Regions from separate parts of the Streptomyces sp. NPDC054961 genome, predicted to be linked through region 2. Evidence: predicted binding sites of a transcription regulator. Region 2 holds the regulator's gene; the other holds the start of a gene.

Region 1 (14,404 bases), on a different contig from region 2:
CATGGCGTCCACGCCGGTGATGCCGACCTTGCCCGTGACCAGCGGCATCGGGGTCATGACCTCGCGCACCTGGCGGCTGCGGTCCGACTCGAAGGCCATGTCGCGGTTGGTGACGATGCCGAGCAGCTTGCCGGCGGGGTCGGTGACCGGGACGCCGGAGATGCGGAACTTCGCGCAGAGCTCGTCGGCCTCGCGCAGGGTCGCGTCCGGGTGCACCGTGATCGGGTCGGTGACCATGCCGGACTCGGAGCGCTTGACCAGGTCCACCTGGTTGGCCTGGTCGACGATGGAGAGGTTGCGGTGCAGGACGCCGACGCCGCCCTGGCGGGCCATCGCGATGGCCATGCGGGCCTCGGTGACCTTGTCCATGGCGGCGGAGAGCAGCGGGACGTTCACGCGCACGTTGCGGGAGATCAGGGAGGAGGTGTCGATCGCGTCCGGGGACATGTCCGACACGCCGGGCAGCAGTAGCACGTCGTCGTACGTGAGGCCGAGTGTGGCGAATTTGTCGGGCACTCCAGTCTCACTACTGCCGTTCACAGTCATGACACCTTCCCAAATGGTCTTGCTCAGCGCGGATGTCCATGCTAACGGGATCCCGACGCGTCTCATTCCACGACCAAGGTCAAGCCCAAGATTTGTCGCTTCCTACGACGGCCGGCCCGGCGAACCGGGACGGACCGCCGCGAAGGTCCTCCGGCTCGCCGCCGGGTCTACTGCTCGGCGAGTGCGCGGAGCCGGCTGAGCGCCCGGTGCTGTGCCACGCGCACCGCCCCGGGGGACATGCCGAGCATCTGCCCGGTCTCCTCGGCGGTCAGCCCGACGGCGACGCGCAGGACGAGGAGCTCGCGCTGGTTCTCCGGCAGGTTGGCCAGCAGCTTCTTGGCCCAGGCCGCGTCGCTGCTGAGGAGCGCGCGCTCCTCCGGCCCCAGGGAGTCGTCGGGCCGCTCCGGCATCTCGTCGGAGGGCACGGCCGTGCTGCCCGGGTGGCGCATGGCGGCCCGCTGCAGGTCGGCGACCTTGTGCGCGGCGATGGCGAAGACGAAGGCCTCGAAGGGGCGCCCGGTGTCGCGGTAGCGCGGCAGGGCCATGAGGACGGCGACGCAGACCTCCTGCGCCAGGTCCTCCACGAAGTGGCGGGCATCACCGGGGAGCCGCGAGAGCCGGGTGCGGCAGTAGCGGATCGCGAGGGGGTGCACGAAGGCCAGCAGATCGTGCGTGGCCTGCTCGTCGCCCTCGACCGCGCGGCGTACGAGCGCGCCGACGGTCCCGTCACCGCCGCCGCTCCTGGCGGCGGCCGCCCGGCCGGTGGGTCCTGTGGCCCCGGGGGGCCCCTGGGCCTCGTCGTCGCGCATCAATCCATGGTGCCTTGGCGCCGGAGTATTCGCGGCACTGCGGTCCGTGTTGTGCGTCGAAGCGTTATGAGCCGAGGCGTTACGAGGGGTGGGTGCACCGGAACTCATGCTCTGGCCCTCCCCTCCCGCTCGGCCGAATCGTTGCCGCGGCGACATCTCCAAGGATGCGCCACACCCTCAAGCATGCGGCATCGCGCACGAAGCGACACGTCCCCCGGATTGTGCCCCGCCAATCCCCGGCTTCGCACCGAGGTTCGACGAAGCGGCCGACGCGATGTCGGCGGCCCGGCCGCGGCGCCGCCGGCCGGTGAGGGCCGGCGGTCGTGCGGTCAGCGGACCAGGCCCCAGCGGAAGCCGAGCGCAACGGCGTGCGCCCGGTCCGAGGCTCCCAGCTTCTTGAACAGACGGCGGGCGTGCGTCTTGACCGTGTCCTCGGAGAGGAAGAGCTCGCGCCCGATCTCCGCGTTGGACCGGCCGTGGCTCATGCCCTCCAGCACCTGGATCTCGCGCGCGGTGAGCGTGGGCGCGGCGCCCATCTCGGCCGAGCGGAGGCGGCGCGGGGCCAGCCTCCAGGTCGGGTCGGCGAGGGCCTGGGTCACCGTGGCCCGCAGTTCGGCGCGCGAGGCGTCCTTGTGCAGATAGCCCCGGGCCCCGGCGGCGACCGCGAGGGCCACCCCGTCCAGGTCCTCGGCGACCGTCAGCATGATGATGCGGGCGCCGGGATCGGCCGAGAGCAGCCGGCGAACCGTCTCCACACCGCCGAGGCCGGGCATCCGCACGTCCATCAGAATCAGATCGGAACGGTCGGCACCCCAGCGGCGGAGGACTTCCTCGCCGTTGGCAGCCGTCGTCACACGCTCGACGCCGGGCACGGTGGCAACCGCGCGACGGAGCGCCTCTCGGGCAAGCGGGGAGTCGTCGCAGACGAGGACGGATGTCATGACCGCCCTCCGCAGCTGCTGATGCGCGTCACCTTGAGCCTCCAGGCTGGTACGTATCGTCACCTGTGCGGTCGATGTCCCCAGACACCTGTCCGAGAACTTATTGGTTCAACCGCCTTCGCACTCTCAACGATGGTCACTCGAAAGAGTTACGGGTCGGACGGACACCTTCGGCACTCTACGTGAGGAAGCGAACACGAGGCGGGCACCACTCCCGGCGTGTCCTCCAATTGGCGTTATGCCCTATTTGGCGGCTTTCCTTCCGTTTGGCGCATGTCTGAGGCTAGATTCCCAATGAGTCATATTTACATCTACTAGGACAGTAGGTGTGGAGACATGGACCGTATCCGCCTCAGTACCGGCACCAAGAGGGACTACCCATGGCAGATTTCTCCCGCCTCCCCGGACCGAACGCCGACCTCTGGGACTGGCAGCTGCTGGCTGCCTGCCGCGGGGTCGACAGCTCCCTCTTCTTCCACCCGGAAGGCGAGCGGGGCGCGGCCAGGAGCGCGCGTGAGGCCTCGGCTAAAGAGGTCTGCATGCGCTGCCCGGTGCGCTCGGAATGCGCCGCGCACGCCCTCGCCGTCCGCGAGCCCTACGGGGTGTGGGGCGGCCTCACCGAAGACGAACGCGAGGAACTGATGGGCCGCGCCCGGCACCGCCTGATCCCCGCGGCGACCTCGATCGGACCGATCGCCCCGCACTGAGCCAGGGCCGGGGGAAACGTCCGAAGGAACGTTTCTCTCCGCCACCGCCGCACGCACGGGCGGCCCGTCACCGGACGGGCCGCCACCCGGTCGGCCGTACCGCCGTACGGTCTTTCACCCGGCGGCCCGCTCCGGCCGCCCGGCTCAACGCCGCGCCGCCCGCTCCAGCTCCCCCAGGGTCGCGGCCACCGCGGGCACCCGGGCCAGGTCGGGCAGGGTCAGCGCCACGACCTCGCGCTCGACGGCCGGTTCCACGACGAGGGTGCTCACGCCCTTGGCCCGTACGGACTCCACCGCCAGCTCCGGCAGGACCGCCACGCCGAGACCGGCCCCGACCAGCCCGACCACGGCCGGGTAGTCGTCGGTGGCGAAGTCGATGCGCGGGGTGAAGCCGACGCCCTCGCACACCTCCACCAGATGGCGGCGGCAGCGCGGGCAGCCCGCGATCCAGGGCTCCTCGGCCAGCTCCGCCATGCCCACCCGCCCCGCGCCCGCCAGCCGGTGGCCGTCGGGGACCAGGCCCACGAGCCGGTCGGTCAGCAGCGGCCGGACCACGAGGTCCTCCCACTCGGCCGCCGACCCCGGGGCTCCGCCGTAGCGGAAGGCCAGCGCGACGTCGCAGTCGCCCTCGCGCAGCATCTCCACCGAACGCGGCGGCTCGGCCTCGACCAGCGAGATGCGGGTTCCCGGGTGCGCGGCGCGCATCGCCGCCAGCGCGGTGGGCACCAGGGTGGAGCTGCCGCTCGGGAAGGAGACGAGCCGGACCCGGCCCGCGCGCAGCCCGGCGATGGCCGCGACCTCCTCCTCGGCGGCGGTCAGCCCCGCGAGGATCCCGGCGGCGTGCCGGACCAGCGCCCCGCCCGCCTGGGTGAGCCGCATCTCGCGGCCGGCGCGGATCAGCAGCGGGGTGCCGGCGGACTGCTCCAGCGCCTTCATCTGCTGGGAGACGGCCGGCTGGGTGCAGCCGAGTTCGCGGGCGGCCGCGGAGAAGGAGCCGGTTCCGGCGACAGCGCGCAGAACGCGGAGATGACGTGCCTCGATCACCCCTCGAGTATAAGGGCCGCTTTGATGACCGCGCGAATAGTCCCGTGCCGCCTTTGGGGCCATTCGGCTAGCGTGTCCCCATGCATCTGATCTCCGTGAACCTCGGTCGTGCCACGGCCGTCGATTACACCGACGCGGAGGGCGGGCTGACCGGTCACGGCAAACGCCCCGTCCCCGGCCCCGTACGGATCTTCGCGCCGGACCCCGACGGGGCCGCGGCCAGCGGGGTCGAGGGTGACGACGTCTGCGACCGGCGCCATCACGGCGGCCCGCACAAGGCCGTGTACGCGTACGCCCGCGAGGACCTGGACTGGTGGGGCCGCGAGCTGGACCGCGCCCTGCCCGGCGGGATCTTCGGCGAGAACCTCACCACCTCCGGCCTCGACGTGAACGGCGCGCTGCTCGGCGAACGCTGGCGGGTCGGCGCCGGCCTGGTCCTGGAGGTGGCCTCGGCCCGCATTCCGTGCCGGACCTTCCAGGGCGCGCTCGGCGAGAGGTCCTGGGTCAAGCGGTTCACCCGGGAGGCCCGGACGGGTGCGTACCTGCGGGTGGTCCAGGAGGGGACGGTCTCCCCCGGCGACCCCATCGAGGTGGTGCACCGCCCGGACCACGAGGTGACCGTGGGGTTCTGGTTCCGCGCCGTCACCACCGAGCGGGAGCTGCTGCCGCGCATCCTGGCGGCGGGCGCCGCGCTGGAGCCGAGCGCGCGGAACAAGGCGCTGGCCCATGTGGAGCAGCAGCGGACGCGCGGGGAACGGGAACGGGCACGGGTCCCGGCCCCGGGCCACGGGCAGGGCCGGGAGCGGGAACTGGAGCAGCCGGCGAAGTAGCGCCGCCCGCAAGGGCACTGACGGGGAGGCCGGTCCGGGGGCCTATCCGGAACCTGGTAGGGGCGGCGGGCGCCGGGGCGGCTAGGTTGCGCGTATGACGACTGCGTTGATTACGGGATCCACGGCGGGCATCGGCGCCGCCTTCGCCCGGCGGCTCGCCGCCCAGGGGCACAACCTCGTCCTGGTGGCCCGGGACACCAAGCGGCTCGGTGAGCAGGCCACCGAACTGCACGACCGGCACGGCATCGAGGCCGAGGTGCTGGCCGCCGACCTCTCCACCGAGGAGGGCATCTCGGCGGTCGAGAAGCGCCTCGGCGACCGCAAGCACCCGGTGGACCTGCTGGTCAACAACGCCGGCTTCGGCAACAAGGGCCGCTACCTCGAGGTCTCCATGGCCGACGAGCTGACCATGATCAAGGTCCACGTGGAGGCCGTGCTGCGGCTGACCTCGGCGGCGACCGGGTCGATGCGCTCGCGCGGGCGGGGCGGCGTGATCAACGTGGCCTCGGTGGCCGCCTTCCTGCCCCGCGGCACCTACGGGGCGAGCAAGGCCTGGGTCGTGCAGTTCACCCAGGGCGCGGCGAAGGACCTGGCCGGTTCGGGCGTACGGCTGATGGCGCTGTGCCCCGGTTTCGTGCGCACCGAGTTCCACGAGCGCGCCGGCATGGGCACGGACAACATCCCCGGCTGGATGTGGCTCGACGCCGACAAGCTGGTGGCCGCGGCCCTCGCCGACCTGGCCCGGGGCAAGACGGTGTCGATCCCGGACCCCCGGTACAAGGCGCTGATGGGCATCGTGAAGCTGACCCCGCGCGGACTGCTGGGCGGGGTTTCCTCGCGTACGGGCCGCAAGTACGGACCGCAGTGACCGATGAGTAAACACGGCAAAAAGGTGAAATCTCCCTAGACTGGACGTGTCCCATCCAGCGCGGGAGGCGACGCGATGACATTCGTACAAGTAATCGATTACGAGACCACGCGGTTCGACGAGATGAACGCGCTCATCGACCGCTGGGCCGAGCAGGCGAGCGGCAGGCGCACGGTCACCCACACCCTGATCGGCAGGGACCGGGACTCCGAGACCCACTACCTCGACCTCGTCGAATTCCCCTCGTACGAGGAGGCGATGAGGAACTCTCAGCTCCCGGAAACCGACCGGATGTTCCAGGAGATGGTGGCTCTCTGCGAGGGCATGCCGAAGTTCATGAACCTCGACGTGGTCCGCGACGAGTACCTCAACAAGCTGGTCGCGACACGGATGATCGAAGAGATCGCGGGCAAGGGGAACTTCGACGTCATCGAAGAGTGCGTCGCGGCCGACTACGTCACCCACGACATCATGCAGAGCGGGGACCGGGGCAACGGCCGGGAGGGCCTGGCCACGACCATCGGCATGTGGCGGGACGCCTTCGACTTCACCTTCGACATGACGCGCCAGATCGCCGAAGGGGACTGCGTCACCACGCTCTGGGACTGGAAGGGCACCCACAAGGGCGAGTTCATGGGGGTCGCACCGACCGGCAAGGAAGTCTCCATGTCGGGCTCGACGACCTGCCGCCTCGAGAACGGCCAGATCGCGGAAGACTGGTGGTACTACGACGCGCCGGGGCTGATGCGGCAGATGGGCATGATGCCCGGATAGCCGTCGGCCGGAAGGCCGTCGAGAAGGCCGTCGGGAAGGCCGCGGAGAAGGCCGCCGAGAACGACAGAGCCCCGGTCACCACCGCTTGGCAGCGGTGACCGGGGCTCTGCCACGACTACTGACGAGGTCAGTGGCTGTGGCCGTGGCCGCCGTGACCGGCGTCGGCCTCTTCCTCGGCCGGCTTCTCGACGACCAGGGTCTCGGTCGTGAGCAGCAGGGACGCGATCGAAGCGGCGTTCTCCAGCGCGGAGCGGGTGACCTTGACCGGGTCGATGACGCCGGCCTTGACCAGGTCGCCGTACTCGCCGGTGGCGGCGTTGAAGCCCTGGCCCTTGTCGAGCTCGGCGACCTTCGCGGTGATGACGTAGCCCTCGAGGCCGGCGTTCTCCGCGATCCAGCGCAGCGGCTCGACGGCGGCGCGGCGCACGACCGCGACACCGGTGGCCTCGTCGCCGGTCAGGCCGAGGTTGCCCTCGAGGACCTTGACGGCGTGGACGAGCGCGGAGCCACCGCCGGAGACGATGCCCTCCTCGACCGCGGCGCGGGTCGCCGAGATGGCGTCCTCGAGACGGTGCTTGCGCTCCTTGAGCTCCACCTCGGTGGCGGCGCCGACCTTGATGACGCAGACGCCGCCGGCGAGCTTCGCCAGGCGCTCCTGCAGCTTCTCGCGGTCCCAGTCCGAGTCGGTGGACTCGATCTCGGCCTTGATCTGGTTGACGCGGCCGAGGACGTCATCGGACTTGCCGCCACCGTCGACGATGGTGGTGCCGTCCTTGGTGATGGTCACGCGGCGCGCGGAACCGAGCACGTCCAGACCGGCCTGGTCGAGCTTGAGGCCGACCTCCTCGGCGATGACGGTGGCACCGGTGAGGGTGGCCATGTCCTGGAGCATCGCCTTGCGGCGGTCACCGAAGCCGGGCGCCTTGACGGCGACGGCGTTGAAGGTGCCACGGATCTTGTTGACGACGAGGGTGGAGAGCGCCTCGCCCTCGACGTCCTCGGCGATGATCAGGAGCGGCTTGGTGCCACCGGCCTGGATGACCTTCTCCAGCAGCGGCAGGAGGTCCTGGATCGAGGAGATCTTGCCCTGGTTGATCAGGATGTACGGGTCGTCGAGGACGGCCTCCATACGCTCCTGGTCGGAGACCATGTACGGCGAGAGGTAGCCCTTGTCGAAGGCCATGCCCTCGGTGAACTCCAGCTCGACGCCGAAGGCGTTGGACTCCTCGACGGTGATGACACCGTCCTTGCCGACCTTGTCCATCGCCTCGGCGATGAGCTCGCCGATCTGGGCGTCCTGCGCGGAGAGCGAGGCCACGGCGGCGATGTCGGACTTGTCCTCGATCGGGCGGGCGGTCGCGAGGAGCTCCTCGGACACGGCCTTGACCGCGAGGTCGATGCCCTTCTTGAGGGCGGCCGGGGAGGCACCCGCGGCGACGTTGCGCAGACCCTCGCGGACCAGCGCCTGGGCCAGCACGGTGGCGGTGGTGGTGCCGTCACCCGCAACATCGTTGGTCTTGGTCGCCACCTCCTTCACGAGCTGCGCGCCCAGGTTCTCGTACGGGTCGTCCAGCTCGACCTCGCGAGCGATGGTGACACCGTCGTTCGTGATGGTGGGAGCACCGAACTTCTTGTCGATGACGACGTTGCGGCCCTTGGGGCCGATCGTCACCTTGACCGTGTCGGCAAGCTTGTTGACGCCGCGCTCGAGGGCGCGACGAGCGTCCTCGTCAAACTTAAGAATCTTCGGCATGGGAGCGGTTCAGCCCTCTCGTTGCGATCCCCGGCCGCTCACCGCGACCGCCTAGAACGAACTACGCCCCTCGCCGCCCGGCATCAGCAGGGGTGACCAGGGGCGTAGCTCAAAACAAAACTGGAGAAGTGACTTACTTCTCGACGATCGCGAGCACGTCGCGGGCCGAGAGGACGAGGTATTCCTCGCCGTTGTACTTCACTTCGGTGCCGCCGTACTTGCTGTACAGCACGACGTCGCCGACGGTGACGTCCAGCGGAAGTCGCTGGCCGTCCTCGAAGCGGCCCGGGCCCACCGCGAGGACGACGCCCTCCTGGGGCTTCTCCTTCGCGGTGTCCGGGATGACCAGGCCAGAGGCCGTGGTCTGCTCGGCGTCGAGCGGCTGGACCACAATGCGGTCCTCGAGCGGCTTGATGGCAACCTTGGAGCTGGTGGTCGTCACGATCCGACCTCCCCCTTCGGAGATCCGGGGTTAACTGTCTGAGGTGGCGACCAGGTCGATCCGTCGTCGCGGGTGCCGGATCTGCCTGTCGCTGTGTTGGCACTCACCAGGGGCGAGTGCCAGACGCGAGACTATTCCGGCGATTAGCACTCGGTCAAGCGGAGTGCCAATACGCGCCGCTGTTTCTGCCCGTCCGGGTCGCCCCGGGCCGCCCCGGAACCCCGTCAGGGGCCCCGCCCGGACCCGCCCGGAACCCCTGCGGGGACCCGCCCCGGCCGGTACCTGGACCCGGCCCGGCGTCCCCCTGAGGCATCGCGGACGCGCCCCGCGCCCACCGGGCACACTGACCGGTTTCGGCCCGTGCCCACCCGGCCCCGCACCGGATCCGGCCCGGAACCACCCCGGGCGGGGACCAGGATCCCGCCCCGTGGCCGGCCCCGCCCCCGCACCGGAACCACCCCCGGCGCCGGCCCCGGATCCGGTCCGGCGGGCGCTCGGGGCGGCCCCGGCGGGCGTCGCCCCCGGGTCCGGCGGGGGCCCGGCCCGGCGCCCCCTGACCGGCTCGCGCGGATCCACCGGCGCTCGAGGTGCGGGGCGGCGCGCGGGGGCGGCGCCCGGGGCCGGGGCCCGGGGAAAGGCGTCCGGTATGTGAGGCTTGGGGCATGCGCCTCCTGGTCGTCGAAGACGAAACGGGCCTCGCCGAATCGCTTCGGCGGGGCCTCTCCGCCGACGGCCACTGGGTCGACCTCGCCCACGAGGGCCACCGCGGCCTGGACCTGGCCCTCACGGGCGGCCCGTACGACGCCGTCGTCCTCGACCTGATGCTCCCGGGCCTCTCGGGCTTCGAGATCTGCCGGCGGATGCGCGCCCACGGCGACCCGACCCCCGTCATCATCCTGACGGCCAAGGACGGCGAGTACGACGAGGCCGAGGGCCTCGACGCCGGCGCCGACGACTACCTCACCAAGCCGTTCTCCTTCGTCGTCCTCGCCGCCCGCCTGCGCGCGGTCACCCGGCGCGCCGCGGGCCCCGCGCAGCCCAGCATCCTCCAGGCCGGCGACCTGACCCTCGACCCGCGCGGCCGGCGCTGCCGGCGCGGCCCGCACGAGATCGAGCTGACGGCCCGCGAGCTCGGCGTGCTCGCCTGCCTGATGGGGCAGCCCGGCCGGGCCGTCGCCAAGCAGGACATCCTGGACGAGGTCTGGGACACCCCGCACGGCATCGACCCGAACATCGTCGAGGTCTACGTCTCCTCGCTCCGCCGGAAGATCGACGTCCCCTTCGGTCGCCGCTCGATCCTCACCGTCCACGGCACCGGCTACCGGATGGCCCCGGACGGTGGCTAGGCCCCGTCCCCCGTCCGGCACCGGGCCCCCGTCCGGCACCGGCCCCCCGTCCGGCACCCCTCACCCGTCCGGCTCCCCTCACCCGTCCGGATCCCGGTCCGGCTCCCGGTCCCCGTCCCGCGCCCGGCGTCTCGGCAGCCTGCGGGCGCGCGCCGCCGCGGCCGCCGCCCTCGCGATGGCCGCCGTGCTCGCCGCCGGCGGCCTGTGGCTGTACACCGTGCTGCGCGCCAACCTCATCGAGAACACCACCGCCCGCACCGAGCTCGCCGCCCGCAAGGTCGCCTCCCAGACCGACACCGGGACCCTCCCGGCCGCCGGCCGGCTGCCCGCGCCGGAGGGCGGGGTCGACCTGGTCCTCGTACGGGACGCGAACGGCCGGACCGTGGCCACCAGCGGGGACCCGGAGGACGCCCCGGAGCTCACCGGGCTGCGCCCCCCGCCGCCCGGCGACGACTCCCGCTCGGCCGTCCTGCCGGCCGCGCACCCCGGCACGGAACGGCGCGTGGTGGTCGCCGTGGCGGCGCCCGGCCCGCCGGGGGCGCGCCACCCGCACACCGTCTACGCCATGACCGTCCTCGGCGACGTCGACGACGCGAACCGGGCGGTCGCCCTCGGCCTGCTGGCCGGGGCTCCCCCGCTGATCGCCTTCGCGGCGGCCCTGGCCTGGTGGGTGACGGGGCAGGCGCTGCGCCCCGTCGGTGCGATCCGCGCCGAGCTCGCGGCGGTCACCGCGAGCGAGCTGGACCGGCGGGTCCCCGATCCGGGCGGGGCCGACGAGATCGCCCAGCTGGCCCGGACCGTCAACGACACCCTCGACCGGCTGGAGCGCGGCGACGCCCGGCAGCGGCAGTTCACGGCCGACGCCTCCCACGAGCTGCGCAACCCCCTCGCGGCCGTCCGCTCGCGGCTGGAGGTGGCTCTGCGGGACCCCGACCGGGAATCGGTGGCGGCCGCGCTGGCCGACACCGAACGGCTCCAGGGCATCGCGGCCGACCTGCTCCTGCTGGCCCGCCTCGACGGCGGGCCCGCGCCGCGCTCCGAGCCGGTGGACCTCGCGCTGCTGGCCGCCGAGGACCTGGCGCGGCGCCCCGGCCCCCGGGTCCGGCTCCGGCTGGACGCGCGGGCCCCCGTACCGGCCTCCGGGGATCCGGAGCGGCTGGAGCGGGCGCTGGCCAACCTCGTGGACAACGCCCTCCGGTACGCCCGCACCGAAGTCACCGTCAGGGCGTCCGCGGACGGCGACGGCTGGGCGCTGCTGGAGGTCACCGACGACGGGCCGGGCATCCCGGAGGCGGACCGGGACCGGGTCTTCGAGCGGTTCGTACGGCTGGACGCGGACCGGGGCCGGGCCAGCGGCGGCACCGGCCTGGGCCTGGCCATCGCCCGGGAGATCGCCCGGGCGCACGGCGGCGACCTCCGCGCGCTCCCCCCGTCCGGCGGCACGGGTGCCCGGCTGGTGCTCCGGATCCGTGCTCCCCGGCCCTGAGGGCCGTTCGGCACGCCGTCCGCCGTGCCGTCCGCCGTGCCGTTCGCCCTGAAAGGCGCTTCAGGATCCTCAGGTTTCCTTCAGCACTCCTGCCTCAGCATCGACAAGCATGAGTGCGCACCGCAGGAAGCCCCAGGAACCGCAGGCTCAGGGCCGTGGCCGGAGCCGGGGCCCGGCCCAGGCCCCCGCGTCCCGGCGCCGCAAGCCCTCGCGCCGGGCCCGCCTCACCCGCACGCTGCTGGCGACCGGCTGCGCGCTGGTGGTCGGCGCGGGTGCCACCGCCTGGTACCTGTACGAGGACCTGGCCTCCAGCATCGGCAGCTCGAAGGCCCTCGACGGGGCCGAGAAGTCGAAGTACGGCGATACGAACATCCTGCTGATGGGGCTGGACAGCCGCCGCGACCAGAACGGCGAGCCGCTGCCGGAGGAAGTCCTCGACAAGCTGCACGCGGGCAGTTCGAACATCGGCGGCTACAACACCAACACCCTGATCCTGCTCCACGTGCCCGGCGACGGGAGCAGGGCGAAGGCCTTCTCGGTGCCGCGCGACGACTTCGTCGAGCTGCACGGCGTGCCCGGATTCACCGGCAAGGCCAAGGTCAAGGAGGCGTACGGCCGGGCGAAGGCCGCCGTCGAGGACCGGCTCTCGGCCCAGGGGGTCAAGGACCGGCGGCAGCTGGAGCTGGAGGGGCGCGAGGCGGGGCGCAAGGCGGAGATCGAGACGGTCCGCACCTTCCTCGGCGTGCCGATCGACCACTTCGCCGAGCTGAACCTGGCCGGCTTCTACCACCTGGCGGACGCGCTGGGCGGCGTACCGGTGTGTCTGAAGAACCCCACGAAGGACGGTTTCTCGGGCGCCGACTTCCCCGCGGGTCCGCAGACCCTCGACGGGCAGCAGTCGCTGGCCTTCGTCCGGCAGCGGCACGGGCTGGCCATGGGCGACCTGGACCGGACGAAGCGGCAGCAGGCCTTCCTGGCGGGTGCGACGCACAAGCTGAACCAGGCGGGCACCTTCACGGACCCGATGAAACTGATCAAGCTGATCGACGCCGCGAAGCAGGACGTCGTGACCGACCGCGGATGGGACCTGCTGTCGTTCGTGAAGCAGGCGAAGAACCTGTCGGGGGGCAACGTCGAGTTTGTGACCCTTCCCATCGAGGGCTTCGGCCGGAACCATGGCACGGAGATAAACGTCGTAGACGATATGAAGATAAAGCGCCTCATTGCCGAGCAGATCGGGCCCAAGGCCTCTGCGAGCCCGAGCGCACCGGGCGCCGCTCCCTCCTCACCGGGTGACTCCGGACCGGCCGCGTCCGCCCCGGGCTCGGCTCCCGCTCCGGGCAGCACCCCCGCACCGTCACAGAAGAGCAGCGGAACCCCCGCCATCGACGGCGGCGGCGTCCCGTGCGTGGACTGAGGCCCCTGACGACGGCGGGAGCGCGTCGCCGCACGGAAGCGCTGCTGCTCGTCCTCGTCGTCGGCATCACCGTGGCCGGGCACGTCAGCGCGAGCCTGGCCATGAACGACGTGCTGCCGCCCAACCTCGCCGGCTTCGTGATCAGCATGTCGCTGCTCGCCCTGGTGGGGCACCTGGCCGTGCGCCGGTTCGCGGCGTACGCGGATCCGCTGGTCTTCCCGCTCGCCCTGCTGCTGACCGGGCTGGGGCTGGTGCTCCTGCACCGCCTCGACCAGGGGTACATCGAGCGGTTCAAGGGCGCGGAGGCGAACGCGCCCGGCCAGCTGATGTGGTCGGTGGTCGGCGTCGCGGCCTGCATCGCGGTGCTGGGCATCCTGCGCGACCACCGGCTGCTGCAGCGCTTCATCTACATCACGATGGTCGTCGCGCTGGTGGCGCTGATCGCCCCCGCCTTCTTCGGCGCGGACACCTACGGGGCGAAGCGCTGGATCATCATCGGCGGCCTCTCGGTGCAGCCCGGCGAGTTCGTGAAGATCATGATCGCGGTCTTCTTCGCGGGCTACCTGGTCATCCACCGGGACGCGCTGGCCCTGTCGGGGCGCAAGTTCATGGGCATGCGGCTGCCGCCGATGAGGCAGCTCGGACCGCTCGTCACGGTGTGGATCATCTCGCTGCTCGTGCTGGTCCTCGAGCGCGACCTCGGCACCTCACTGATCTTCTTCGGCGTCTTCGTGGTGATGCTCTACGTGGCCACGGAGCGCACCAGCTGGATCGTCTGCGGCCTGGTCATGGCCGCGGCGGGCGCGGCCGTCGTGGGCGCGACCGAGCCCCACGTCAAGGGGCGCGTGGCCGCCTGGCTGAACCCGCTGTCGTACTACTGGAAGGACCGGCCGCCCGGCGTCATCTCGGACCAGTCGGCGCAGGCGCTGTTCAGCTTCGGCACGGGCGGCATCTCGGGCACGGGGCTCGGCCTGGGTCACCCGGAACTGATCGGGTTCGCGGGCCGCAGCGACTTCATCCTGACGACGGTGGGCGAGGAGCTCGGCCTGGCCGGCGTCATGGCCGTCCTGATCCTGTACGCGCTCCTCGTGCAGCGGGGGCTGCGGATGTCCCTGGGCGCGCGCGACCCGTTCGGCAAGCTGCTCGCGGTGGGCCTGTCCTCGGCGCTGGCCCTCCAGGTCTTCGTGGTGGCCGGCGGCGTCACCGGCCTCATCCCCCTGACGGGCAAGGCCCTGCCCTTCCTCGCGGCGGGCGGCTCCTCCCTGCTGGCCAACTGGATCATGGTCGCCCTGCTCCTGCGCATCTCCGACAGCGCGGAACGCCAGCGCGAGGCGGACAGTCTGGGCCCGGTGGAGACGACGATCACTCCGGCGGTGGCCGCCCGCCTATAGGTAGTCCTCGAGCCGTCCGATCCGGTAGCCCTGCTCCTGTATCCGCTGGA
Region 2 (14,404 bases):
CTCTCGCCGGTCCGGCCGTCCACCGCGTACGAGCCCTCGGACCCCATGGTCACCACGGCGATCGGCACCTTCTCGGCCAGCGTCCGGGCCGCCGCGCGCGGGCAGTCGGTGCGGGTGTAGGCCATCGCCTCGCCCGCGTTGGGCAGGAACGCCTCGCAGTGCTCCAGGTCGGCCAGCGCCCCCAGGTCCCACCGCCCGCTCTCGTCCCACCCGACATCGGCGAAGACCCGCGCCCCGCGCCGGGCCGCCTCGGCCACCCACGCCTCCCCGCCGCCCGTGCCGAGCGAGGCCACAGCCGCGCGGGCGCGGGGCGGACACTGCGGGAAGGGCCCGGGGCCCGCCGGGGGCGGGGCCTCGTGGCCGTGCGAGACCATCGTGCGCTCGCCCTCGTACGCCATGGAGACGGTGACGGGGCTGTGCCAGCCGGGCACGGTCCGTGACATCGACAGGTCGATCCCCTCGCCCTGCTCCAGCGCGTCCCAGCAGTACTCGCCATAGTGGTCGTCCCCGAAGGCGGCGGCGAGCGAGGTGCGCAGGCCGAGCCGGGCGAGGGCGGTGGCCATGTTGGCGACGCCGCCGGGGCTGGAGCCCATGCCGCGCGCCCAGGACTCCGTACCGCGCACGGGGGCCGAGTCGAGGCCGGTGAAGATGATGTCGAGGAACACCGTGCCGGTCAGGAAGACGTCACAGCCCGGCTCTTGGGGATCGCGCAGCGGACCGAGCGGGTCCACGGCGGCGGTTCGGCTGTCCCGGCTGTCCCGACTGCTCACGATGTACTCCCCGTTCGGCGCGCGTTTCGCTGGAAGTGGTGCCTGATCAAAATCCTGGCGGGTCGTTTCCGCAAGGGGGTCGCCGCGCAACGGCCGCCCGGCCCCACCCTCCCGGAAGGACCCGGACAACAGTGTGACGCAGATCACTGACCGAACGCCCTTCTGCGCGACTCCGGCCGGTTGATAAACAGAGGCTCCGCCGCGCTCCACCTGGAACCACCCGTGTCGCCCCACACCCCCGCGCCGCCCGCCGCCTGGCCGCTCGTCGCCCTCTTCACCGCCGGTTACCTCGCCCCGTACCTGCTGCCGACCGTCGTCGGACGGCTCGGCGCGCACCTCCCGCTGAGTCCCGCGCAGGCGGGACTGATCGGCTCGGCCCTGCTCCTGGGCTCGGCCGCCGCCGGGTTCACCCTCGCCTCCCGCATCCCCCGCCACGGGCCCCGCCCGCTGGCCCGGCTCGGGCTGCTCCTCGCCGTCACCGGCTACGCGACGGCGGCCGCCACCCCGCTGCTCCCGCTCGTCGTCGCGGGCGCCGTCCTCGGCGGCTTCGGATCCGGCGCGGCCACCGCCGTGGCCGCCTCCGGGATCGCCGCGCAGCGCGATCCGCACCGGACCTCCGCGCTCGGGCTGCTGTCGGTCTCGGCGACCGCCGGGGCGCTGTACCTGACCCTGCCCCGGCTCGGCGGCGGCCACTGGCTGCCCTTCGCGGCGATCGCCCTGGTCGCGGCCGTGTGCTGGCCGGCGACGGGCCGCCTCGGCGAGGCCGCCGCGCAGGACCGGCCCGTACCCGCCTGTGGACGGCTGCCGTACCCGGGCGCCGGGGTGATGCTCGCCGGGTCCCTGATGCTGTGGTCGCTCGCCCAGAACGCCCTGTGGGGAGTCAGCGGCCGCATCGGCGCGCAGCAGGCGGGCCTGTCCGAGGTCACCCTCGGCATCGTGTTCGCGGCCGCGCTCGGCGCCGGGCTGCTCGGGGTCTGCGCCGCCTCGGCGCTCGGCGCGCGGCTGGGCCGGGCCGTCCCGGTGGGCGTGGGCACCGGCGTGATCGCCTGCTGCGTGGTGCTGGCCACGCACGCGCACGGCCTCGGCACCTTCGCCGCCGGGGAGATCCTGTGGAACGCCGTCTACCCCGTCGTGCTCTCCTACGCCATCGGCCTCGCCGCCGCCCTCGACCCGCGCGGCCGCTGGGCGGTCCTGGTCGGCTCGGCGTCCTCGCTGGGCGTGGCCTGCGGGCCCGTCACCGGCAGCCTGCTCGCCGAAGGCCTCGGCTTCCCCGGCACGGGCCTGGCCCTCGGCGGCCTGCTGCTGGCGGTGGCCGGGCCGATGACCGCCGTGGCCCTGCACGTCGGCGGGCGCCCGCTGACCCCCGGGTCGGTGCGCCGTCGTGGTGGGGCCCCGGCCGCCGTCCTCGCCGCCGGCGCGGGCGCCCCGAGGGGCGACGTGCCGAGGGTGGGCGCGCAGGAGCTGGAGGTCGTCGAGATCGCCGAGATCGCCGAGATCGCCGAGATCGCCGGCGGCACGGTGCGCTCGGGGCGCCGCCGGCCGCTCCGGGCCCCGCTCAGGGTGCTGCTGCTCTCCCCGGCGGCCGCCCGGCGGAGCCGGGAGCGGGCCGGGCGGCGGGTCCGGACCGGGGTCTGAGCCCCGGCGGGCGGTCCCGCCACCGGTGCGGTCGCCGGGCCGCCGCCCTCAGGTCCGCTTCGGCACGGGTACCCGCAGGAGGTCGGCCGCGATCGTCAGCTCGCCCTCGAACCCGGCCGCGCGGGCCTGTCGTTCGAACTCCGCCGGGTCGGTGTAGCGCTGTGAGAAGTGCGTCAGCACGAGGTGCCGTACGCCCGCGTCCCGTGCCACCCGGGCGGCCTGTCCGGCGGTGAGGTGCCCGTGGTCGGTGGCCAGTTGGACGTCCTCGTCGAGGAACGTCGACTCGATCACCAGCATGTCGCAGCCCTCCGCGAGCGCGTCGACGCCCTCGCAGAGCCGGGTGTCCATCACGAAGGCGAAACGCTGCCCGGGGCGCGGCTCGCTGACCTCTTCCAGGGTGACCTCGCCGAGGCGTCCCTCGCGCTGGATCCGGCCCACGTCCGGGCCCTTGATCCCGTGGAGTGCGAGCAGTTCGGGCCGTATCCGGCGCCCGTCGGGCTCGGTGATCCGGTAGCCGAAGGACTCCACCGGGTGGGAGAGCCGTACCGCGTCCAGGGTGTACGCGTCGGTGCGCGCCAGGATCCCGTCCCCGGCGACCGGCTCCTCGGCCAGCGGGACCGTCTCGCGGTAGGCCGTGGCGTAGCGCAGCCGGTCGAAGAACTTCTGCCCGGAGGCCGGATAGTGCGCGGTGACGGGGTGCGGGACCCGGTCGAGGTTGATCCGCTGGATGACGCCGGCGAGGCCGAGGCTGTGGTCACCGTGGAAGTGGGTGACACAGATCCGGTTGATGTCGTGCGCGGCGACCCCGGCGCGCAGCATCTGGCGCTGGGTTCCCTCGCCGGGATCGAAGAGGATGCCCTCGCCGTCCCAGCGCAGCAGGTAGCCGTTGTGGTTGCGGTGCCGCGTGGGCACCTGGCTGGCCGTGCCCAGCACGACGAATTCGCGTACGGACACGTCTTATCCGGGGGGCCACTGGAGCCCGCGCCCGCCGAGGACGTGCGCGTGGGCGTGGAAGACGGTCTGGCCGGCGCCGGCGCCGGTGTTGAAGACGACCCGGTAGCCGTGCTCGACGATCTTCTCGTCGGCGGCGACGTGGCCCGCCTCGCGCAGGACGTCGGCGGCGAGCTCGGGCGCGGCGGCGGCGAGGGACGCGGCGTCGGCGTAGTGCGCCTTCGGGATGACGAGGACGTGGCTGGGCGCCTGCGGGTTGATGTCCCGGAAGGCGACGGTCGTCTCGGTCTCCCGGACGATCGTCGCCGGGATGTTCCCCTCGACGATCTTGCAGAACAGGCAGTCGGCCTGCGGTTCACCGGCCATTTCGCTGGTCCCTCCGTGACGTTCGATCGGTTCCGGCATGGTATCCACCGCCGGGGACCGCCCGCCGCGTCAGGACCGGCGGCTTCCGGCCGGTCCCGCCTCCGGGCGGCCGCTCAGGACCAGCGGCCCGTCCTGGCCAGCAGGACCGCCGCCGCCGCCGTCCCGGCCGTGGAGGTGCGCAGCACCGAGGGGCCCAGCCGGTACGGGTGGGCGCCGGCCGCCGCGAAGGCGGCGAGTTCCTCCGGGGAGACCCCGCCCTCGGGTCCGACCACCAGGACGATGGAGCCCGCCGCGGGCAGTTCCGCCGTGGCCAGGGCGCCCGAGGGCGCGTCGCGGTCCTCGTGCAGGACCACCGCGAGGTCGGCCTCGGCGAGCAGTGCCGCGACCTGCTTGGTGGACAGCGCCTCGGCGACCTCGGGGAAGCGGACCCGGCGCGACTGCTTGCCGGACTCCCGGGCGGTGGCCCGCCACTTCGCCAGGGACTTGGCGCCGCGGTCCCCGCGCCACTGGGTGATGCAGCGCGAGGCCTGCCACGGCACGATCGCGTCGACGCCGGTCTCCGTCATGGTCTCGACGGCGACCTCGCCCCGGTCGCCCTTGGGCAGCGCCTGGACGACGGTGATCCGGACGGACGGCTCCGCCTCCTCGAAGACCCCGTTCACGCGGACCACGAGGCGGTCCTTGCCCTCGGCCGCCGTCACGACGGCCTCGGCCCAGCCGCCCCGGCCGTCGGCCAGGACCAGGGCCTCGCCCGGGGACAGCCGTTTCACTGATACCGCGTGCCGGCCCTCGGGGCCGTCCAGGACGAACTCCGGTCCCGCGGGGACCTTTTCGACCACGAACACGGGGGCGGTCATGACGCACTCCTCATTTGCCTTGTCTTCAACGCGTTCTGTGCCGCGGCGAGTTCCGCCGCGAGCACCTCGACGAGCTCGCCCGCGGGCATCGTCCGCGCCAGCCGGTGCCCCTGGCCCGCCCACAGGGCCATGCCCTGCGGGTCCCCGGCCGCCGCGGCCGCCTTGCGCAGCGGCGAGGTCAGGTGGTGCACCTGCGGGTAGGCCGCGGGGGCGTACGGGCCGTGCTCGCGCATGAACCGGTTGACCAGTCCGCGGGCCGGGCGCCCCGAGAAGGCCCGGGTCATCTCCGTGCGGACGAACAGCGGGTCGGTCAGCGCCTTCTTGTGCAGGGGGTCGGCCCCGGACTCCGGGCAGGCCAGGAACGCCGTGCCGAGCTGCGCCGCCTCCGCGCCCGCGGCCAGCAGCGCGGCGATCTGCGAGCCGCGCATCAGCCCGCCCGCCGCGATGATCGGGAGGGCCACGGTCTCCCGTACCTGCGCCACGAGCGCGAGCAGTCCCAGGCCCGCCGTGCCGTCGGCCTGGGGGTCGTCGCGGTGGGTGCCCTGGTGGCCGCCCGCCTCCATGCCCTGGACGCACACGGCGTCGGCGCCCGCCTCCTGGGCGGCGCGGGCCTCCTCCACGGAGGTGACCGTGGCGATCGTGTACGTACCGGCCTTGCGCAGGCAGGTGAAGGCGGCGGGCGAGGGCAGGCCGAAGGTGAAGGAGACCACGGGGACCGGGTCCTCGATGAGAATGGCGAGTTTGGCGTCGTAGCCGTCGTCGCTGGTGCCGATGATGTCCTCTTCGGCGAGCGAGATCTCGTACCAGCTGGCCTCGCCGGCGAGCTGGCCGCGGTACGCCTCCACGGCGGCCGGGTCCACGTATCCGGTCTGCGGCATGAAGAGGTTGACGCCGAACGGGCGGCGGGTGAGCGCGCGCAGCCGCTTGATCTCCTGGTACATGCCGTCGGCGGTTTTGTACCCCCCGGCCAGGAAGCCCAGCCCGCCCGCCTCGCACACGGCGGCGGCGAGCGGCGGGCAGGACGCGCCGCCTGCCATGGGAGCCTGCACGATCGGGTACACGAAGAGACCGTTCGGTGCGGAGGACATGGTCTGCATCGTGCCATGTCCCGCTCACGGGGCCGAATCACGGCATTCGCCTGGCATAGTCCGCTTCACCGGGGTGCCCGAAACCCGTCGGCGCCATGCGACGAGCCCGGTCCGGGGCCTCCCCGGACCGGGCTCGCGGTCGTTCTCCCCCGCGCTCGCGGACGGGGTGCCGTACGCGGCCGCGCGCGCGGCTCAGCGCCCGTTGAAGGCGTCCTTCAGCCGGCTGAACAGCCCCTGCTGGCCCGGCGCGAACTGGCCGAGCGGCCGCTCCTCGCCGCGCAGCTTCGCCAGCTGGCGCAGCAGGTCCTCCTGCGCCGGGTCCAGCTTGCCCGGGGTGGTGACCTCGACGTGCACGATCAGGTCGCCGCGCCCGCCGCCGCGCAGGTGGGTGACGCCCCGCCCGTGCAGCGGGATCGCCTGGCCGGACTGCGTGCCGGGCCGGATGTCGATCTCCTCCATGCCGTCCAGCGTCTCCAGCGGGCACTTGGTGCCCAGGGCCGCCGCGGTCATCGGGAGGGTGACCGTGCAGTGCAGGTCGTCCCCGCGCCGCTGGAAGGTCGGGTGCGGCAGCTCGTGGATCTCCACGTACAGGTCGCCGGCGGGGCCGCCGCCGGGGCCGACCTCGCCCTCGCCCGCGAGCTGGATCCGGGTGCCGTTCTCGACGCCGGCCGGGATCTTGACCGTCAGGCTGCGGCGGGAGCGGACCCGGCCGTCGCCCGCGCACTCGGGGCACGGGGTCGGGACCACGGTGCCGAAGCCCTGGCACTGCGGGCAGGGGCGCGAGGTCATGACCTGGCCCAGGAAGGACCGGGTGACCTGCGAGACCTCACCGCGGCCGCGGCACATGTCACACGTCTGCGCCGAGGTGCCGGGGGCGGCCCCTTCGCCGGAGCAGGTGGTGCAGACGACGGCCGTGTCGACCTGGATGTCCTTGGTCGTGCCGAAGGCGGCCTCGTCCAGTTCCAGGTCGAGGCGGATCATCGCGTCCTGGCCGCGGCGGGTCCGCGAACGCGGTCCGCGCTGCTGGCTCTGGCCGAAGAAGGCGTCCATGATGTCGGAGAAGTTGCCGAAGCCACCCGCCCCGAAGCCACCCGCTCCGCCACCGCCGCCCGAAGAGGACAGCGGGTCGCCGCCGAGGTCGAAGACCTGCTTCTTCTGCGGGTCCGAGAGCACCTCGTACGCCGCGTTGATCTCCTTGAAGCGCTCCTGCGTCTTCGGGTCCGGATTCACGTCCGGGTGGAGTTCACGCGCGAGGCGGCGGAAGGCCTTCTTGATCTCGTCCTGCGATGCGTCGCGGCGCACGCCGAGAACGGCGTAGTAGTCCGTGGCCACTTACGACTCCGCCAGGATCTGTCCGACGTAACGTGCCACTGCGCGTACCGCTCCCATCGTTCCGGGGTAGTCCATGCGGGTCGGTCCGACCACGCCGAGTTTGGCGACTGCTTCGCCGCCCGAACCGTAGCCGACCGAGACGACGGACGTGGAGTTCAGTCCCTCGTAGGCATTCTCATGCCCGATCTTTACGGCCATTCCCGACTCATTGGCCTCGCCCAGCAGCTTGAGGAGCACGACCTGCTCCTCCAGCGCTTCGAGCACCGGCCTGATCGTCAGGGGAAAATCGTGTCCGAAACGGGTGAGGTTGGCGGTGCCGCCGATCATCAGCCGCTCCTCCGCCTCCTCCACCAGCGTTTCGAGAAGGGTGTCGAGGACGGCCTTGGCCGTCGCCCGGTCCTCGGCCTCGAAGGACTCCGGAAGGTCCTGCACCAGCGGCGGCACGTCGGTGAACCTGCGGCCGACGACACGGCTGTTGAGGCGCGCCCGCAGGTCGGCGAGCGAGGCCTCCCCGAAGGGGGTCTGGCAGTCGACGAGCCGCTGCTCGACCCGGCCGGTGTCCGTGATGAGGACGAGCATCAGGCGGGCCGGGGCCAGCGAGAGCAGTTCCACGTGCCGGACGGTGGAGCGGGTCAGGCTCGGGTACTGGACGACGGCGACCTGCCGGGTCAGCTGCGCGAGCAGCCGCACGGTCCGGCCGACCACGTCGTCGAGGTCCACAGCGCCGTCGAGGAAGTTCTGGATGGCCCGGCGCTCGGGCGTGGACAGGGGCTTGACCCCCGCCAGCTTGTCGACGAAGAGGCGGTAGCCCTTGTCGGTGGGGATCCGGCCGGCGCTGGTGTGGGGCTGGGCGATGTAGCCCTCTTCCTCCAGCAGCGCCATGTCGTTGCGCACGGTGGCGGGCGACACGCCGAGCCGGTGCCGCTCGGTGAGCGCCTTGGAGCCCACCGGCTCCTCCGTCCCGACGTAGTCCTGGACGATGGCGCGCAGCACTTCGAGTCTGCGTTCGCTGAGCATCGCGCACACCTCCATCGTCTCGTCGTTCGCGGGCGGCTCATTGGCACTCTGCGCATTCGAGTGCCAGACATCCCCCGGTCAGTGTACGGCGGGGTGGTACACCGCTAGCAAGGGCGGGCCGCCAAGGTAGCGTCGCGGTATGGACGTGCGTTGGGAAGAGGCGGGCTGGGAACGGCTCACCGAACGGGCCGGCCGACGCCGCCTGCCGGTGTGGGATTGCACCGTGGGACTGGTGGTGGGCGAGGATTCGGCCCTCCTGATCGACCCCGGTTCATCCGTACGGGAGGGTGCGCGGGTGCGGGCCGAGGCCGAGCGGCTGGCGGGCCGCCGCGTGACCCATATCGCATTCACACACGGACATTTCGACCACGTGCTGGGCGGGGCGGTGTTCGCCGGCGCGCAGGTCTACGGTCCGGTCGGCCTCGACAACCTGCTGTCCGTCAGCCACGACGACCTGCGGGCCGAGGCCGTCCGGCACGGCCTCGCGGAGGCCGAGGCCGCCGAGGCGGTGGAGCTCCTGGTGCTCCCCCGGCACCTGGTGTCGGGCGAGTGGACGCTCGATCTGGGCGGGGTGCAGGTGCTGCTGGCGAACGTCGGCCCGGGCCACACCCGGCACGACCTGGCCGCCTTCGTCCCCGGAACCCGCGAGGTCGTCTTCTGCGGCGACCTGGTCGAGGAATCGGGCGATCCCCAGGCCGGTCCGGACGCCGTGCCCCGCCAGTGGCCGGCGGCCCTCGACCGGCTCCTCGCCCTGGGCGGGGAGGACGCTCTGTACGTGCCGGGTCACGGAGCGGTGGTCGACGCGGACTTCGTCCGTGCGCAACGCGCCACACTGGCGGCCCGCTTCGGCGTGTCGGCGCCCTGAGGCCGCCCGTTCTCCTACCCTCGGCCGGATGCGTGACTACTCCCCCGACCTGACCCCCCAGTGGAAGCGGGCCAAGCCCGTCCCGGAGGTGCCGGCCGACCCGGACCTGGTGGTCGAGGTGGCGGGCACGGACTTCTGCGGAGCGGTGGTGGGCTGCGAGGCGGGCACGGTCACCCTGGAGGACCGCTTCGGCAAGCGCCGGGTCTTCCCGCTGGAACCCCGCGGGTTCCTCCTGGACGGCGCGGTGGTCACCCTCACCCGCCCCGCCCGCGGCCCTTCCGCCCCGTTGCGCACCGCCTCCGGCTCGCTGGCCGTCCCGGGCGCGCGGGCGCGGGTGGCGCGAGCGGGCCGGATCTACGTCGAGGGCCGCCACGACGCCGAACTCGTGGAACGGGTCTGGGGCGACGACCTGCGGATCGAAGGCGTGGTGGTGGAGTACCTGGAGGGCATCGACGACCTCCCGGCCATCGTGGCGGACTTCGACCCGGGCCCGGACGCCCGCCTGGGGATCCTGGTGGACCACCTGGTCCCCGGCACGAAGGAATCCCGCATCGCCGCCTCGGTGACCTCCCCCGACGTCCTGATCGTGGGCCACCCGTACGTGGACGTCTGGCAGGCGGTGAAGCCGTCCGCCCTGGGCATCGCGGCCTGGCCGGTGATCCCCCGCGGCCAGGACTGGAAGACCGGCATCTGCCACGCCCTGGGCTGGCCCCCGAACACCGGCGCCGCCTGGCAGCACATCCTGTCGCGGGTGACCTCGTACAAGGACCTGGAACCCACGCTCCTGGGCGCGGTGGAACACCTCATCGACCACGTGACGGCGCCCTAGACGCCCCGGCGCGGCGCGGCGCGGCGCGGCCGGAGAAGGCCGGCCCGTCGCCACGCTTCCGGCGGGCCCCCTCGCGGCCGGACGGACGGAAGGAAGGCCGGACGGACGGCGAGACGGCGAGACGGCGAGACGGCGAGACGGACGGTCTAGTCGACCAGGTCGCGGACCACCGCGTCGGCCAGGAGGCGGCCGCGCAGCGTCAGTACGGCGCGCCCCTGCCCGTACGGGCCCGGCTCCAGGAGACCGTCGGCCAGTGCCCGCCCCGCGGCGGCGAGGCCGGCGGGGGCGAGGAGGGACAGCGGGACGCCGTCCACGAGCCGGAGCTCCAGCAGGATGCGCTCGACCCGGCGGTCCTCCTGCGACAGGAGCTCGCGCCCGGCGCCCGGGGACCGCCCCTGCGCCAGCGCGGCCGCGTACGCGCCGGGGTGCTTCACGTTCCACCACCGCACGCCGCCCACGTGCGAGTGCGCGCCCGGACCCGCGCCCCACCAGTCGGCCCCGCGCCAGTACAGCTCGTTGTGCAGGCAGCGCCCGGCGTCCGTCGTGGCCCAGTTCGAGACCTCGTACCAGGAGTAGCCCGCCCCGGCCATCACCGAGTCGAGGATCAGGTACCGGTCCGCGTGGACGTCGTCGTCGGTCATCGGGACCTCGCCGCGGCGGATCCGCCGCGCGAGCTGGGTGCCCTCCTCGACGATCAGCGCGTAGGCACTGATGTGGTCCGGCCCGGCCCCCAGCGCCGCCTCCAGCGAGGCCCGCCAGTCGTCGTCCGACTCCCCCGGGGTCCCGTAGATCAGGTCCAGGTTCACGTGCTCGAAGCCGGCCGCCCGCGCCTCCGCCACGCAGGCCTCCGGCCGCCCGGGGGTGTGCGTACGGTCCAGGACCTTCAGGACGTGCTGCTTGGCGCTCTGCATGCCGAAGGAGATCCGGTTGAACCCGCCCTCCCGCAGCTCCGCCAGGTACTGCGGGTCCACCGACTCCGGATTGGCCTCGGTCGTGACCTCGGCGTCCTCGGCCAGCCCGAATTCCTCGCGGATCGCCGCGAGCATCCGGACGAGGTCGGCGGCGGGCAGCAGCGTCGGCGTGCCGCCGCCGACGAACACCGTGCGGACGGCCCTCGGGCCGTCCCCGAGGACCTTCCGGGCCAGGCGGACCTCGTCGATCAGGGTGTCGGCGTAGTTCTCCCGGGAGGCGAGCACGCCTCCGGTACCCCGCAGCTCGGTGGCCGTGTAGGTGTTGAAGTCGCAGTACCCGCAGCGCGTGGCGCAGTACGGGACGTGCAGGTAGAACCCGAGCGGCCGCTCCCCGGCGCCCTCCAGGGCGTGCGACGGCAGCGAGCCGTCTTCGGGCATGGGGTCACCGTCGGGCAGTGCGGAAGGCATGCCCCCATTGTCCCGCACCCGCCGGGCACGTCCGCCCCGCACGAACCGCCCCGGGCGGCCCGGACCGGCCCCGCCGGCGAATCCCGGCCCCGCGGCAGCCGGAGAAGCCCGCGGCACACACCGTGGCACGAACCCCCGAAGACCGGCCCACAGGAGCACACGACAGATCCCAGCGCCCGGCCCGCGCAGATACCCGACAGCCGCCCGCAGGGGCACAGCAGGCCCCCGCGCCCGGCCCGCGCACATGCCCGACAGCCGCCCGCAGGGGCACACAACAGGTCCCCGCGCCAGCCCGGACAGAGGCCTGACAGCCGCCCGCAGAGGCGCACAGCGGGTCCCTGCGTCGGCCCGGGCAGACGCCCGACAACCGCCCGCAGGGGCACACGACAGGTCCCGCGCCAGCCCGGACGGACGCCCGACAACCGCCCGCAGAGGCGCACAGCGGGTCCCTGCGTCGGCCCGGGCAGACGCCCGACAGCCGCCCGCAGAGGCCTCACGGCAGGTCCCTGCCCGGCCAGGGCAGAGGCTCGACAGCCGCCCGCAGGGTGTACAGGCAGGCCCCGGATGCCGCCCGCGCGAGGGCACGCATCCGGGGCCTGCCCGGATCAGGGGGAGGGCCGTGCGGGGCGGTCCGCCGCCCCGCCCCGCACGGCTCGCCGCAGGCGCTACGCCTCGCGCGAGCCCTCGTACATCTCGTCGATCAGGTGCTTGAACTCACGCTCGACGACCGGCCGCTTCAGCTTCAGGCTGGGCGTGAGGTCGCCGTGCTCGACGTCGAGGTCGCGCGGCAGGAGGCGGAACTTCTTGACCGTCTGCCAGCGCTGGAGGCCCTCGTTGAGGGTCTGGACGTAGGTCTCGATGAGCCGGTTGGTCTCCGGCGCGGCCAGGACCTGCGCGTACGTCTTGCCCTCCAGCCCGTTCTCGGCGGCCCAGACGAGGATGGACGGCTCGTCGAGGGCGATGAGCGCGGAGCAGAAGTTCCGGTCGGCGCCGTGGACGACGATGCTGGAGACGTAGGGGCAGATCGCCTTGAACTGACCCTCGATCTCGGCCGGGGCGACGTACTTGCCGCCCGAGGTCTTGATCAGGTCCTTCTTCCGGTCGGTGATCCGCAGGTAGCCGTCCGGCGACAGCTCGCCGATGTCCCCGGTGTGCAGCCAGCCGTCGGCCTCCAGGACCTCGGCGGTCTTCTCCGGCTGCCGGTGGTAGCCCTGCATGATGCCGGGGCCGCGCAGGAGGACCTCGCCGTCGTCGGCGATGCGGACCTCGGTGCCGGGGAGCGGCTTGCCGACGGTGCCGGTGCGGTAGGCCTCACCGGGGTTGACGAAGGAGGCGGCGCTGGACTCGGTCAGTCCGTAGCCCTCCAGGATGTGGATGCCGGCGCCGGAGAAGAAGTACCCGATCTCGGGGGCCAGCGCGGAGGCGCCGGAGACGGCGGCGCGCAGGTTGCCGCCGAAGGCCTCGCGGAGCTTGGAGAAGACGAGGGTGTCGGCGATCTTGTGCTTGGTGGCGAGGCCGAAGGGGGCGCTCGCGTTACCGGTGCGACGGAAGTTGTCCTGGGTGACCTTGGCGTACTCGCGGGCGACGCCCACCGACCACTGGAAGATCTTGTACTTGGCCCCGCCGCCGGCCCGGGCCTTGGCCGCGACCCCGTTGTAGACCTTCTCGAAGATGCGCGGAACGGCCGCCATGTAGGTCGGCTGGACGATCGGCAGGTTCTCGATGATCTTGTCGATGCGGCCGTCGACGGCGGTGACGTGCCCGACCTCGATCTGGCCGGAGGTGAGCACCTTGCCGAAGACGTGCGCGAGCGGCAGCCAGAGGTACTGGACGTCGTCCTTGGTGATCAGGCCGGTGGCGACGGTGGCCTTGGCCATGTACGACCAGTTGTCGTGCGGCAGCCGCACGCCCTTGGGACGGCCGGTGGTGCCGGAGGTGTAGATGAGGGTGGCGAGCTGGTCGGCGGTGATGGCCGCGATCCGCTCCTTGACCGCCTCGGGGTGCTTGGCGAGGTACTCGCGGCCGCGCGCCTCCAGATCGGCGAGGGACAGCACCCAGCCCTCGGGGTCGCCCTCGGCGGCGACGGCGTCGGCCGCCTCCAGGACCACCACGTGGGCCAGCTCGGGCAGGTCGGCGCGGCGCGCGCGGGCCTTGGCCAGCTGCCCGGCGTCCTCGGCGATCAGGATCCGGCTCTCGGAGTCGGAGAGGATGAACGCCGACTCCTCGGCGTTCGTGCTCGGATAGATGGTGGTGACGGCGCCGCCGGCGCACATCACGCCGAGGTCCGCGAGGATCCATTCGACCCGGGTGTTGGAGGACAGCGCGACGCGGTCCTCCGGCTGGATCCCGAGGTCGACGATCCCCGCCGCGATGGCGAAAACCCGCTCCGCGGCCTGCCCCCAGCTGAGCGACTTCCAGTCGTCCGGTCCACCCTGCCCGTCGGCGGCGGGCACCGGGTAGCGGTAGGCCTCGGCGTTCGGCGTGGCGGCGACACGCTCCAGGAAGAGGGTCGCCACGGTGGGCGGGCGGTTCTCGATCAAGGTCTGTGTGTCGCTCACGGACATCCTCCGGACCACGCGGCAGGGCCTGTTCATCACAGGGGCGGACTGACTGGGTGGTGGGTCAGGGTGGGTGGCTGAGTCAGGGCTTGTAACTGGCGAGTAACCAACGAGCAGTGATCAGACTAGGGGCCCTCCGGCTGGCGCGTAAGAGGCCCTGGGACGCCGATTCATAACGAAGCGTGTCCGCGTTCCACAACGAACCGTGCCCGCTTCCACGACGCGGCGGGCCGCGACGTCCCGGCGACGGGCGGGCGGCGTTCCACGACGGGGCCCGGCAACCCCCGGTAACGCGGCAGGCCCCCGCGCCGGAGCACGGGGGCCTGCTGCGCGTCCAGGACTACTTCTTCTTGCCGCCGGACTCGTCGCTGGAGAGGACGGCGATGAAGGCCTCCTGGGGGACCTCCACGGAGCCGACCATCTTCATGCGCTTCTTGCCTTCCTTCTGCTTCTCCAGCAGCTTCCGCTTACGGGAGATGTCGCCGCCGTAGCACTTGGCGAGCACGTCCTTGCGGATGGCGCGGATGGTCTCGCGGGCGATGACGCGCGAGCCGACGGCCGCCTGGATCGGGATCTCGAAGGCCTGCCGCGGGATGAGTTCGCGCAGCTTGGCGACGAGGCGCACACCGTAGGCGTAGGCCGCGTCCTTGTGCGTGACGGCGGAGAAGGCGTCGACCTTGTCGCCGTGCAGCAGGATGTCGACCTTGACCAGTCCGGAGGCCTGCTCGCCGGTGGGCTCGTAGTCGAGGGAGGCGTA

Evidence for each region. The regulator HrcA, encoded in region 2, represses chaperone genes, less so after heat shock. The targets are predictions, from matches to a motif close to TTNGCACTCNGNNNNNCNGAGTGCNAA.
Region 1: the regulator HrcA is predicted to act here: its motif matches at 8,858-8,884, upstream of groES (co-chaperone GroES).

The regions. Positions count from the first base shown of each region.
Region 1 is NZ_JBSGWY010000009.1:154,181-168,584, reverse strand. Features, by position in the region: gene guaB (IMP dehydrogenase) at 1-546, opposite strand, end outside; gene ACWF9Z_RS12125 (sigma-70 family RNA polymerase sigma factor) at 714-1,355, opposite strand; gene ACWF9Z_RS12120 (response regulator transcription factor) at 1,685-2,296, opposite strand; gene ACWF9Z_RS12115 (WhiB family transcriptional regulator) at 2,677-3,003, shown strand; gene ACWF9Z_RS12110 (LysR family transcriptional regulator) at 3,148-4,047, opposite strand; gene ACWF9Z_RS12105 (MOSC domain-containing protein) at 4,128-4,877, shown strand; gene ACWF9Z_RS12100 (SDR family NAD(P)-dependent oxidoreductase) at 4,972-5,745, shown strand; gene ACWF9Z_RS12095 (ester cyclase) at 5,821-6,519, shown strand; gene groL (chaperonin GroEL) at 6,647-8,272, opposite strand; gene groES (co-chaperone GroES) at 8,406-8,714, opposite strand; gene ACWF9Z_RS12080 (response regulator transcription factor) at 9,377-10,060, shown strand; gene ACWF9Z_RS12075 (sensor histidine kinase) at 10,236-11,546, shown strand; gene ACWF9Z_RS12070 (LCP family protein) at 11,656-12,963, shown strand; gene ACWF9Z_RS12065 (FtsW/RodA/SpoVE family cell cycle protein) at 12,951-14,354, shown strand; gene ACWF9Z_RS12060 (polysaccharide deacetylase family protein) at 14,349-14,404, opposite strand, start outside.
Region 2 is NZ_JBSGWY010000030.1:49,909-64,312, forward strand. Features, by position in the region: gene ACWF9Z_RS24925 (carbohydrate kinase family protein) at 1-770, opposite strand, end outside; gene ACWF9Z_RS24930 (MFS transporter) at 993-2,405, shown strand; gene ACWF9Z_RS24935 (ribonuclease Z) at 2,454-3,359, opposite strand; gene ACWF9Z_RS24940 (histidine triad nucleotide-binding protein) at 3,363-3,722, opposite strand; gene ACWF9Z_RS24945 (16S rRNA (uracil(1498)-N(3))-methyltransferase) at 3,836-4,579, opposite strand; gene ACWF9Z_RS24950 (nitronate monooxygenase) at 4,576-5,667, opposite strand; gene dnaJ (molecular chaperone DnaJ) at 5,860-6,999, opposite strand; gene hrcA (heat-inducible transcriptional repressor HrcA) at 7,000-8,016, opposite strand; gene ACWF9Z_RS24965 (MBL fold metallo-hydrolase) at 8,156-8,881, shown strand; gene ACWF9Z_RS24970 (DUF3097 domain-containing protein) at 8,910-9,710, shown strand; gene hemW (radical SAM family heme chaperone HemW) at 9,857-11,089, opposite strand; gene ACWF9Z_RS24980 (AMP-dependent synthetase/ligase) at 11,755-13,647, opposite strand; gene lepA (translation elongation factor 4) at 13,988-14,404, opposite strand, start outside.